Regions from separate parts of the Gordonia sp. 852002-51296_SCH5728562-b genome, predicted to be linked through region 4. Evidence: predicted binding sites of a transcription regulator. Region 4 holds the regulator's gene; each other region holds the start of a gene.
What was found. Region 4 encodes LexA, which represses DNA repair genes until DNA is damaged. Its sites were predicted from a motif close to CGAACANNTGTTCG; they were not measured.
Positions count from the first base shown of each region.

Region 1: the regulator LexA is predicted to act here: its motif matches at 844-857, upstream of A5766_RS20300 (SAV_6107 family HEPN domain-containing protein).
Region 2: the regulator LexA is predicted to act here: its motif matches at 902-915, upstream of A5766_RS13185 (error-prone DNA polymerase).
Region 3: the regulator LexA is predicted to act here: its motif matches at 933-946, upstream of A5766_RS16960 (HNH endonuclease signature motif containing protein).

Region 1 is NZ_LZMI01000121.1:18,328-20,530, forward strand. It holds gene A5766_RS20295 (GNAT family N-acetyltransferase) at 1-684, opposite strand, end outside; gene A5766_RS20300 (SAV_6107 family HEPN domain-containing protein) at 1,009-1,527, shown strand; gene A5766_RS20305 (DUF3040 domain-containing protein) at 1,797-2,186, shown strand.
Region 2 is NZ_LZMI01000069.1:87,712-89,914, forward strand. It holds gene A5766_RS13185 (error-prone DNA polymerase) at 1-890, opposite strand, end outside; gene A5766_RS13190 (MFS transporter) at 1,101-2,203, opposite strand, start outside.
Region 3 is NZ_LZMI01000096.1:32,779-34,981, forward strand. It holds gene A5766_RS16960 (HNH endonuclease signature motif containing protein) at 1-928, opposite strand, end outside; gene A5766_RS16965 (GNAT family N-acetyltransferase) at 1,048-1,524, shown strand; gene A5766_RS16970 (TetR/AcrR family transcriptional regulator) at 1,576-2,124, opposite strand; gene A5766_RS16975 (lysophospholipid acyltransferase family protein) at 2,161-2,203, shown strand, end outside.
Region 4 is NZ_LZMI01000003.1:23,823-26,025, forward strand. It holds gene ptsP (phosphoenolpyruvate--protein phosphotransferase) at 1-833, shown strand, start outside; gene lexA (transcriptional repressor LexA) at 879-1,619, opposite strand; gene A5766_RS24810 (LysM peptidoglycan-binding domain-containing protein) at 1,844-2,203, shown strand, end outside.

The sequences.
Region 1 (2,203 bases), on a different contig from region 4:
CGCCGCTGCCGGCGGTGGTGTGCGTGGTGTGCCCACGATCGGTTCCGGCGCGGCGTCGAGCGGGAGTCGTCGACCGAGGAAGGCGAAGGGGCGTGGGTCGCCGGTGAAGGTGAAGTGCCGCAGCACATCGTCGAAGCCCATCCTGCGATAGAGCGACCACGCTCGATTCTGTTCGGCGTGAATCTCCGGGGTGGACAGCAGGACATGGTCTTCTTCGCGGTCGCTCAGCAGCGCGGTCAGCAACCACTCGCCGATGCCGTGGCCCTGGGCGGTCGGGTGAACGTGCAGCTCGGTGAGTTCGAAGTAGTTCGTGGCGACGCGCTCGATGGTCTCACGGCTGCAACCCGAGAGTCGGAGCCCTGTTCTGAGCTGGTGATTCCACCACTGGTCGTCGGCACCGCGGTAGCCGTAGGCGATGCCGACCATGATCTCGTGCCCCGACGGCGAGACCGGAGGGCCGATGAGTCGACGCTGTGTGTCGGGGTCGAGCCGGAGGTCGGGGGGAACGGCCGTCAGCGCGGCGTATGCGGTCCACCCTCGACGGGCGATGTGCTCACGCCAGAGCGGAACCCGGTGGTGTTCGGTACCGCGTGGGTAGTCCATCGCGGTCACGTAGACGTTCAGGGCAGCGTCGAGCCAGGCCGGGGCGTCCTGCCCGGCCAACCGAACGAGTCGGGTCGCCAACTGCTCGTCGTCCTTCCTTCCGCACCAAGCCGCGCGTCGAGTCCGTGGCAGGCCGCGGCGGATCGGGAATGTCGGTACCGAGTTCTACGCTTCTGCTATCTGGATTGGGGCCACATCTCCACTTGAAGAGTGTCGCCGTTCTAGCTATATTGAATATGTCGAACGGGTGTTCGATGAACGTGCCTCCGCAAGCCGTTCTGCTTCACCCACGACAGTCCGGGCGGTCCGGCGACGGACGAGGGAAGCGTGCATCGTCGGACCGCACCGGGACTCGGTCACATCCCCGGGTCGTTCGAGAAGACGCAACACCGAAGGGAGCGCGACATGGCAGTCAACAGGCCGACGCGCGGCACAGTGCGCCACGCACGGCGAGGTGCGGTGGTGCGTCCAGAGATCGACCCCGTGGTTGTCGTCCGCGCTCGTGACCTCCTCGAACGCGCGGAGATCCTGGTGGAGAACGCCGACGGTGTGCCAGACGACGCCGAGCGTTTCCGCCAGTACTACCTCGCGGCACTGCGCGCGGCGGGTGCCGCGCTCGCGGTGTATGAACCGCCGACCAAGCGTGTTTCCCACCGTGTATCGCCGAACGCGTGGTCGCGCATCTCGTCGGCTGTTCCTGATCTCGCCGAGTTCGCCGAGGCATTTGCTCGCCTGTCGGCTGTTCGTATGGAGATCGAGTCAGGTTTGCGCCGCTCGGTCGAGGGCTCGGCGGTCGCCGCGCTCCGTTCCCGCGTGCTGTCGTTCCTCGATGCCGTCGAGGACATCATCGTCGGCTACGAACAGGGAAAGCTCGCGCACCAGTCGGTCGACAGGTCCGACTACGGCTTCGACCACATCGCCTGAGAACACATCGCTCGAGACCGCGGCCCACGCGCTGACCGGTGGTCGGAGGCTTCTGTGGGCGCGCCAGGCGGTTTCGCTCGGCGTGATCCTTGGTCTCAATTTGTGTCTATCGGCGCACTTGAGGTGACCGTCGGATGGTTATGGTGGTCGGGCTTGCGATCACCTCGTATCATGGAAGCTGTAAGCCGCGAACACATGTCACGAGACGGGCGTCCGCGGTCGCCACAATCTCGTTGAAGTGTGAATCGGCAACGTAGTAAGGAGGGTCGGTGCCACTCTCGGAGCACGAGCAGCGCATGCTCGAACAAATCGAAAGTGCTCTATACGCCGAGGACCCGAAGTTCGCGTCCAGCGTGAAGCGTCGACGGCTGGGCCGATCGTCGGGTCGTCGTCGTCTTCAGGCGGCGGCGATCTTCGCCGTCGGTCTTGTGCTGCTCATCGTCGGTCCTCTGGTGGGTCTGAGCATCGCCGGCCTTCCTGTCGTCAGTCTCATCGGTTTTCTCGTGATGTTCGGCGCAGGTCTTCTTGCTCTCTGGGGTGGTGGACGTTCGGCTTCCGAGGGTTCGGCACCCGCCGACACCGCCCGTCCGGCAGGCAACAAGCGCAAGTTCACCGAGCGCATGGAAGAACGGTTCAACCGCCGCTTCGACCAGGAGTGACCGAGCCGCCTGACTGA
Region 2 (2,203 bases), on a different contig from region 4:
CAGCCCGCGATGGTCTCGATGTCGGTGCGGGCACGCACCGCCGCCATCGCCAGCGCAAGGCGTCGACGACGCGGCCCCGCGAAGTGCGCCCCCGACGTCGCGACGGTCGGCAGCCCGAACCGCTGCGCGAGGTCGGCGAGTACCGCATTGCGCTCGTCGTCGTCGGGCAGGCCCTGAGCGGTGAGTTCGACGACGACGTCGTCGCGTCCGAACCGCTCGACCATTCCACCGAGAGCGGCCTCGGCAGCACCGATACCCGCACGATCCAACGCGCGCCGAACCGCGCCCTTGCGACAGCCCGTCAGGATCACCCAGTGGCCTGCGTCGCGGGTCAGCCGGTCGACGTCGTAGCGCAGCAGCCCCTTCTCACCACCGGACATGTGGGCGTCGGCGATGATTCGTGACAACCTCCGATAGCCCTCACTGTCACGCGCGAGGACCAGCAGATGCTCACCGGCCGGATCGGTCACCCCGGTGCGGGTCACGTCCGGCTCGAGGGAGAGTTCGGCACCGAACACCGTCGGCATCGCGAATTCCTTTGCGGCCTCGGCGAATCGGACCACGCCGTAGAAACCGTCATGGTCGGTGATCGACAGACCGGTCAGGTCGAGTCGGGCCGCCTCCTCCACCATCTCCTCGGGCATCGACGCCCCGTCGAGGAAACTGTAGGAACTGTGCGCATGCAGTTCCGCATAGCGCACAGACGATCGCTCACGAGACACCTCCGGCGCCGTGTAGGCGCCACGTTTGCGCGACCACGCGGGGCTGTCGTTGCCGTCGCCCGTCTGCTCGGGACCGAAGAACTCCCCGGGACGACCGCCATCGGGCGAGCGCCCCGACAGCACCCGCTCCATCTCCCGCCACGTCGGCGGGCCCTGGTTCCAGCCCACTCAGCCAGTATAGAACACCTGTTCGACAGACGATGGGTGGCGGGCTGCCCCGCTCGCCTCGCCGACGACAATCCCCGCCACCCGACTGTGAATGTGTGTCGAACTGAAGGATGTGGGTGCTGCAGCACCCACATCCTTCGATTGGACCCACATCCTCGCCTCAGCTCGACGGCGCTCGGCACCCGCGCCCGTACCGGCGACACCGCGCCATCAGTCGGCCGACACCGCCCGCGGGATTCGACGATCCGCCACGGTCATGGCGATCAGCGCCGCCCCGATGACCACGATGGCCCACCCCGCGACGTGGAGTCCGCCATCGGTGGCGCGGGCGCCGAAGGCGATACCGATGAGGCTCGACGAGAAGATCGCCCCGAAGTACATGAACGTCCGGTACAGCCCGGATGCCACACCGATCGACTCCGGCGGACTCTGCGTGTAGAGCGTCGCCTGGTTGGCGTAGCCGCTCAGTCCGTTGGCGACGCCGAACAGGAAGGTCATCGTGAGCAGGATCCACAGCCCAGAGGAATGATGGATCGCCACGGCGGTGACACCGGCGCCGACAAAGCAGAAACCTGTGAGGATCAACGGGATTCGTACCCAGCCGTGCGTCGAATTCACCCGCGCGCACACCACGCTCAGCGCCGAGTAAGGGATGAGGATGAGCCCGACCTGCGCCGCGGTGTATCCCGCGGACTGCTCCATCCACTGGCTGATGCCGTACATCGCCGTGTACGAGCCGAGCCCTGCCAGCATCTGGCGCAGGTAGGTGCGCACCAACGGGGAGTTGGCCGCGAGCATCCGCACATCAATGAGGGGTTGTGTCGCGCGCAGTTCCCAGAGCACCAGGAGCAACCCCGCTACGACGATCACCGCCAGCAGCCACCACTTCGGTGAACCGAGCGCGGCGAGGAACTCGAGCGTCGCGATCACGGTCACCGCGAAGAGCGCCACCCCGACGACGTCGACCACGCGGACGAGGCCACCGAAGCCGCCCACCTGCACCGGACCGTCACGAGGGATGCTGCGCAGCGCCCACGCGAGGGTGATCAGCGCGATCGGAATATTGACGAAAAACACTGCCCGCCAGCCGAACACACCGGTCAGCACACCACCGAGCGGCAGTCCGATCACCGCGATCACCTGGGCGGCGATCGAGAACCCGCCGAGCACGCGACTCGGCACTCCCGTTCCGAATGAGTCGGCACGAGACCGCACGAGCGCCATCGCCGTCGGATACGCCGCAGAGGTGCCGATGCCGATCAGGGCACGCGAGAGCATCAGGCACCAGAACGCCGGCGCGGCGGCACCGATGA
Region 3 (2,203 bases), on a different contig from region 4:
GAGTGCGTACGGTGTGGCACTCCGGGCAGTCGCAGGGCAGGGTGGGCAATCCCTGTGCGAGGGCGGTGAGCGCGTCGGCGCGCTGTTGGGCGTGGGTGCGGGGGTCGTCGGGGTGGATGTTGACGATCATGTCTTCGAGGCGTGTATCGAGGATGGCTGCCGCGCTGGCGGGGAGTTGGCCGTCGATCTTCGATTGGCCGGGTTCGTCGCGGTGGGGGCGGATTCCGAGGTAGCGGCGGCTGGTGGCAGTCTCGCGGCGGCGGGCGGCGCCGTCGGGGTCGACGCATTCGATGGTGGCATCGATCATGGTGCGGAATCGGGTGAGCGACATGGGTTCCCGCGCTCCGATCGCTGCAGCGAGTGCGGTGTCGACGGCGTCGAGGTGGGCGTCGTCGACGTTGTCGGTGCGGGCGACGACGTCGTGGAAGCGGGGTAGGTCGATGCGGCCAGTGGCGAGAAACCGCGCGGTTTTGGGGAGTCGGTAGCGCAGGGCGGCACCGGTTTCGATCATCTTCTTGGCGTGGGCGGGCGTGAGACAGAGGGTGGCGCCAAGTTCGGCGATGGCTGTGGTCAGGCCGTCAGGGCCGAAGCGGGCCAGCGGGTTCTGGTTGTTCTGAGTCAGGAGTGCGGCGAGCTGTTCGGGGTCGGTACAGCCGTCGGGGACGGCGTGCTCGCCGGTTCCGATTTCAGCGTCGATGCGCTGGAGGTATTCGGCCTCGCGTTCTTCGTACAGCAGGATTGCGGCTTGCAGCATGCGATAGTCGGCGCACGCCTTGATCGCGTTGGTGTGGAAAAGCACCTCGACGAGTTCGCGTGAGTAGAGGCGTTCGTCGTCGGCGAGCTGGGTCAGCAAGGATTCGACGCCCGAGGTCTCCACGTCATCGGCGCGGCTGAGGGCGTCATCCGGGTCGGGGTCATCGTGAGCCATATCTAGAACATACATTCGAGGTCTGACAATTCTGTCCGCCCGCGATAGTTGCAGGTAGATCGGGTCTGATTCGCTCGGCGTGGCGGCGTGGCGGCGTGGCGGCGTGAGAGGCTGGTCTGATGTCTGTGACGCTGCGCTACATGGAAGCCCGGCTACTGCCCGCCTGGCTTGAGAGAAGTAAAGCCGGGTATACCAAGGACCTGATCAGGTCGGGTTATGCCCGCGACGACGCTCCGCGCCGCGCTGAGGAAAGCATGACTCGCTTGTTGCCCTCCGGTGCACCGGCCCCGGGGCACGCGATCTTCGACGTGGTCGGTGACGACCATGAACCCGTCGGCTACCTCTGGATCGGGCCGGATACCAGCGACGACGCCGGGGCTTGGTGGGTCTGGGACATCGAGATCGACGACGACAAGCGTGGGCGGGGTTTCGGCCGAACTGCCATGATCCTCGCCGGGGACTACGCCCGACAGCAGGGCGCTCACACCCTCGGCCTCAATGTCTTCGGGTTCAACGTCGCGGCGCGCAACCTGTACCAGTCGATCGGCTACGAGCCCACCGCGATCCAGATGCGCAAGCGACTCGATCAGGACTAGAGCAGCGTCGATCTCCAACCTTCCCACGAACGTTCGAGCTTGGTCATGCAGCTAGTGGCTGGCGATGCGGACGGCGTGGCGGATCGTGTCGACAACATCGATGCCGGGGATGGTCAGTTCGAGTGCGCCCGTTGACGACAGGACCGCTATCCCGTGTAGCGCGACCCACAGTGAGGCTGCGACTCTGTCGGGATCTGTTGTACGACCGCTCTTCTGAATGACGGACACCAGCCACTCGTACAGCGGGCGCGACGCGTTTCGAAGCTCGGCGCCCGACCCCTCGAGTAGGTCGTGACGGAAGATGAGCGTGAACATCGCAGGTCTGCGTCGCGCGAAGTCGACGTAGGCGATCCCGATCTCCACGAGGTCGTGGTCGGATGCCAGGTCTGCAGTTTTGAGTGCTTCAGCTAGATCGTGCAGGCCCACTTCGGCGATCCCTGCAAGCAGGCTCCGGTGCGTCGGAAACCAGCGTCGGGGCGCTCCGTGAGACACGCCGGCGCGCCTCGCGATCGCCCGCAATCCGACGTCGGCAGAGCCTGTCTCCTCCAATAGTTCGACGCCCGCGCGTACAAGTGCGGATCCGGTGTCTTCGACGGTCACGTAGACAGTGTCTCCTATCTCGTGTAGACACTGTCTATGCGCTTGTGGACAGCAGTGGTTTATCGCGTGTGTCGATACC
Region 4 (2,203 bases):
CGGCCGATGCGCCGGTCGAGGGGATCGGGCTGTTCCGCACCGAGTTGGCATTTCTCGACCGGGCAGAGGAACCCGATGTCGACGAGCAGACACGTCTGTACCGCGACGTGTTCGAGGCGTTCGCGGGCCAAAAAGTCGTCATCAGAACGCTCGACGCCGGCTCGGACAAGCCGCTGGCCTTCATCGAGCACCCGGACGAGGCGAACCCCGCACTCGGCGTGCGCGGTAACAGAATCGGCGATGACCACCCCGAAATCGTGCGAACTCAACTCGACGCGATCGCGCGCGCGGCAGAAGCATCCGGCACGACGCCGTGGGTCATGGCACCGATGATCGCCACGGCCGCAGAGGCTGCACAGTTCGCCGATCTCGTCCGTCAGCGTGGTCTGACGGCCGGCGTGATGATCGAGATCCCTGCAGCGGCAATTCTGGCGCCGGCGATCCTGGCCGAGGTCGACTTCGTGTCGATCGGAACCAACGACCTCACGCAGTACACGATGGCCGCCGACCGGATGTCGGCAGAACTTGCCGAACTGACCGACCCGTGGCAACCCGCGGTGCTCGCACTCATCTCGCAGGTCGCGACCGCCGGCGCCCAGCAGGGCAAACCCGTCGGCGTCTGTGGTGAGGCCGCGGCCGACCCGTCGCTCGCGTGTGTGCTCGTCGGACTGGGAGTCACCTCGCTGTCGGCGGCTCCGGCGGCGACAGCAGCAGTCGGGGCGAAGCTGTCGACGGTGACCATGGAGCAGTGCCGAGCCGCGGCCGCTGCCGCGCTTGCCACCTCGAGTCCGGCACTCGCCCGACGTGCCGCAGCCGAAAAACTCGACCACTGATACAGACCCCGCTGGTCAATGACCTGCGGGGCCCGGTTCAGCGCATCACACCCGGCGCATGACCGTCACGACCTTGCCGAGGATGGCGGCGTCGTCGCCGGGGATCGGATCGAAGAGCGGGTTGTGCGGCATCAGCCAGACGTGGCCGTCTTTGCGTTTGAAGGTCTTCACCGTCGCCTCGCCGTCGATCATCGCTGCGACGATGTCGCCGTTGTCGGCGACATTCTGCTGACGTACGACAACCCAGTCGCCGTCGCAGATCGCGGCGTCGATCATCGATTCGCCGACGACGCGCAGCAGGAACAACGAGCCCTCACCGACGAGCTCACGCGGGAGCGGGAAGACGTCTTCGACCGCCTCCTCCGCGAGAATCGGACCGCCCGCCGCGATACGGCCGAGTACCGGAACGAACGTGGGGGTCGGGAGATCTCCGTTGATGGCATCGGAGTGATGTGCATCGGGAGCCTCGGAGACGTTGACCGCTCGCGGACGGTTGGCGTCGCGCTTCAGCAGGCCCTTGCGCTCGAGAGTGCGCAACTGGTGTGCCACTGATGAGGTGGACGTGAGGCCGACGGCGTCGCCGATCTCTCGGATGCTCGGCGGATATCCACGCTCGCGTACCGACTTTCGGATCACATCGAGGACGCCACGCTGGCGATCGGTGAGTGTTGCCTCGGCGACGGCCGGATGGATCGGTGTCTCCTCGCCGCCTCCGCTCTTCTTGCCTTCGACGCTGCGACCGTTGCCCTTGGGCGACGTCGGGCTGCGTCGTGACTTCTCTGTCATCGGTTCCGTCCTTCCTGATGTTGATGCGGCTGCTGTTGTGAACCGGCTGCTGTTGTGGAGCAGGTGGTGGGGTGCGTCTTTCATCCATCGTCTGGCGCCGACAGTAGCGGAGGCCACTGACAACATCAAACATTTGTTCGACGTGTCGCAGGACTTTGTCGGACCCCTCTGGTAGAACTCGAACATCAGTGCATCGAACGCTTGATCGACCATTGGAGGTAGCGATGACCAGCTTGATGACCAACCCGGTGACCCGCACGATTCCCAGCCCGTCGAGTGCATCCGCGGCAACACCGCCGACCACCCGATCTGCAACGCCCCGACCTGCGTCGACGACGCGTTCTCGAGTTCACCGCGCCACGGTGGTCAGTGGACGCGCATCGTCGAATGCCGTGCGTAGCGAAGAGCTGCGTGTGGCGGGACATGTTCGAACAAGTGAGGTCCGACGGGCCGGCGCGGACGTCTCGCCGCAGCGCCGACGTCGGATTGCGTTCGATCACGGCACCTCTACACGTCCGGCAGGCACGCGATGCGCCGGTGGCGTCGGCGAGATGGTGGCTGCCCGTCGCCGGCGCGCAGCGGTC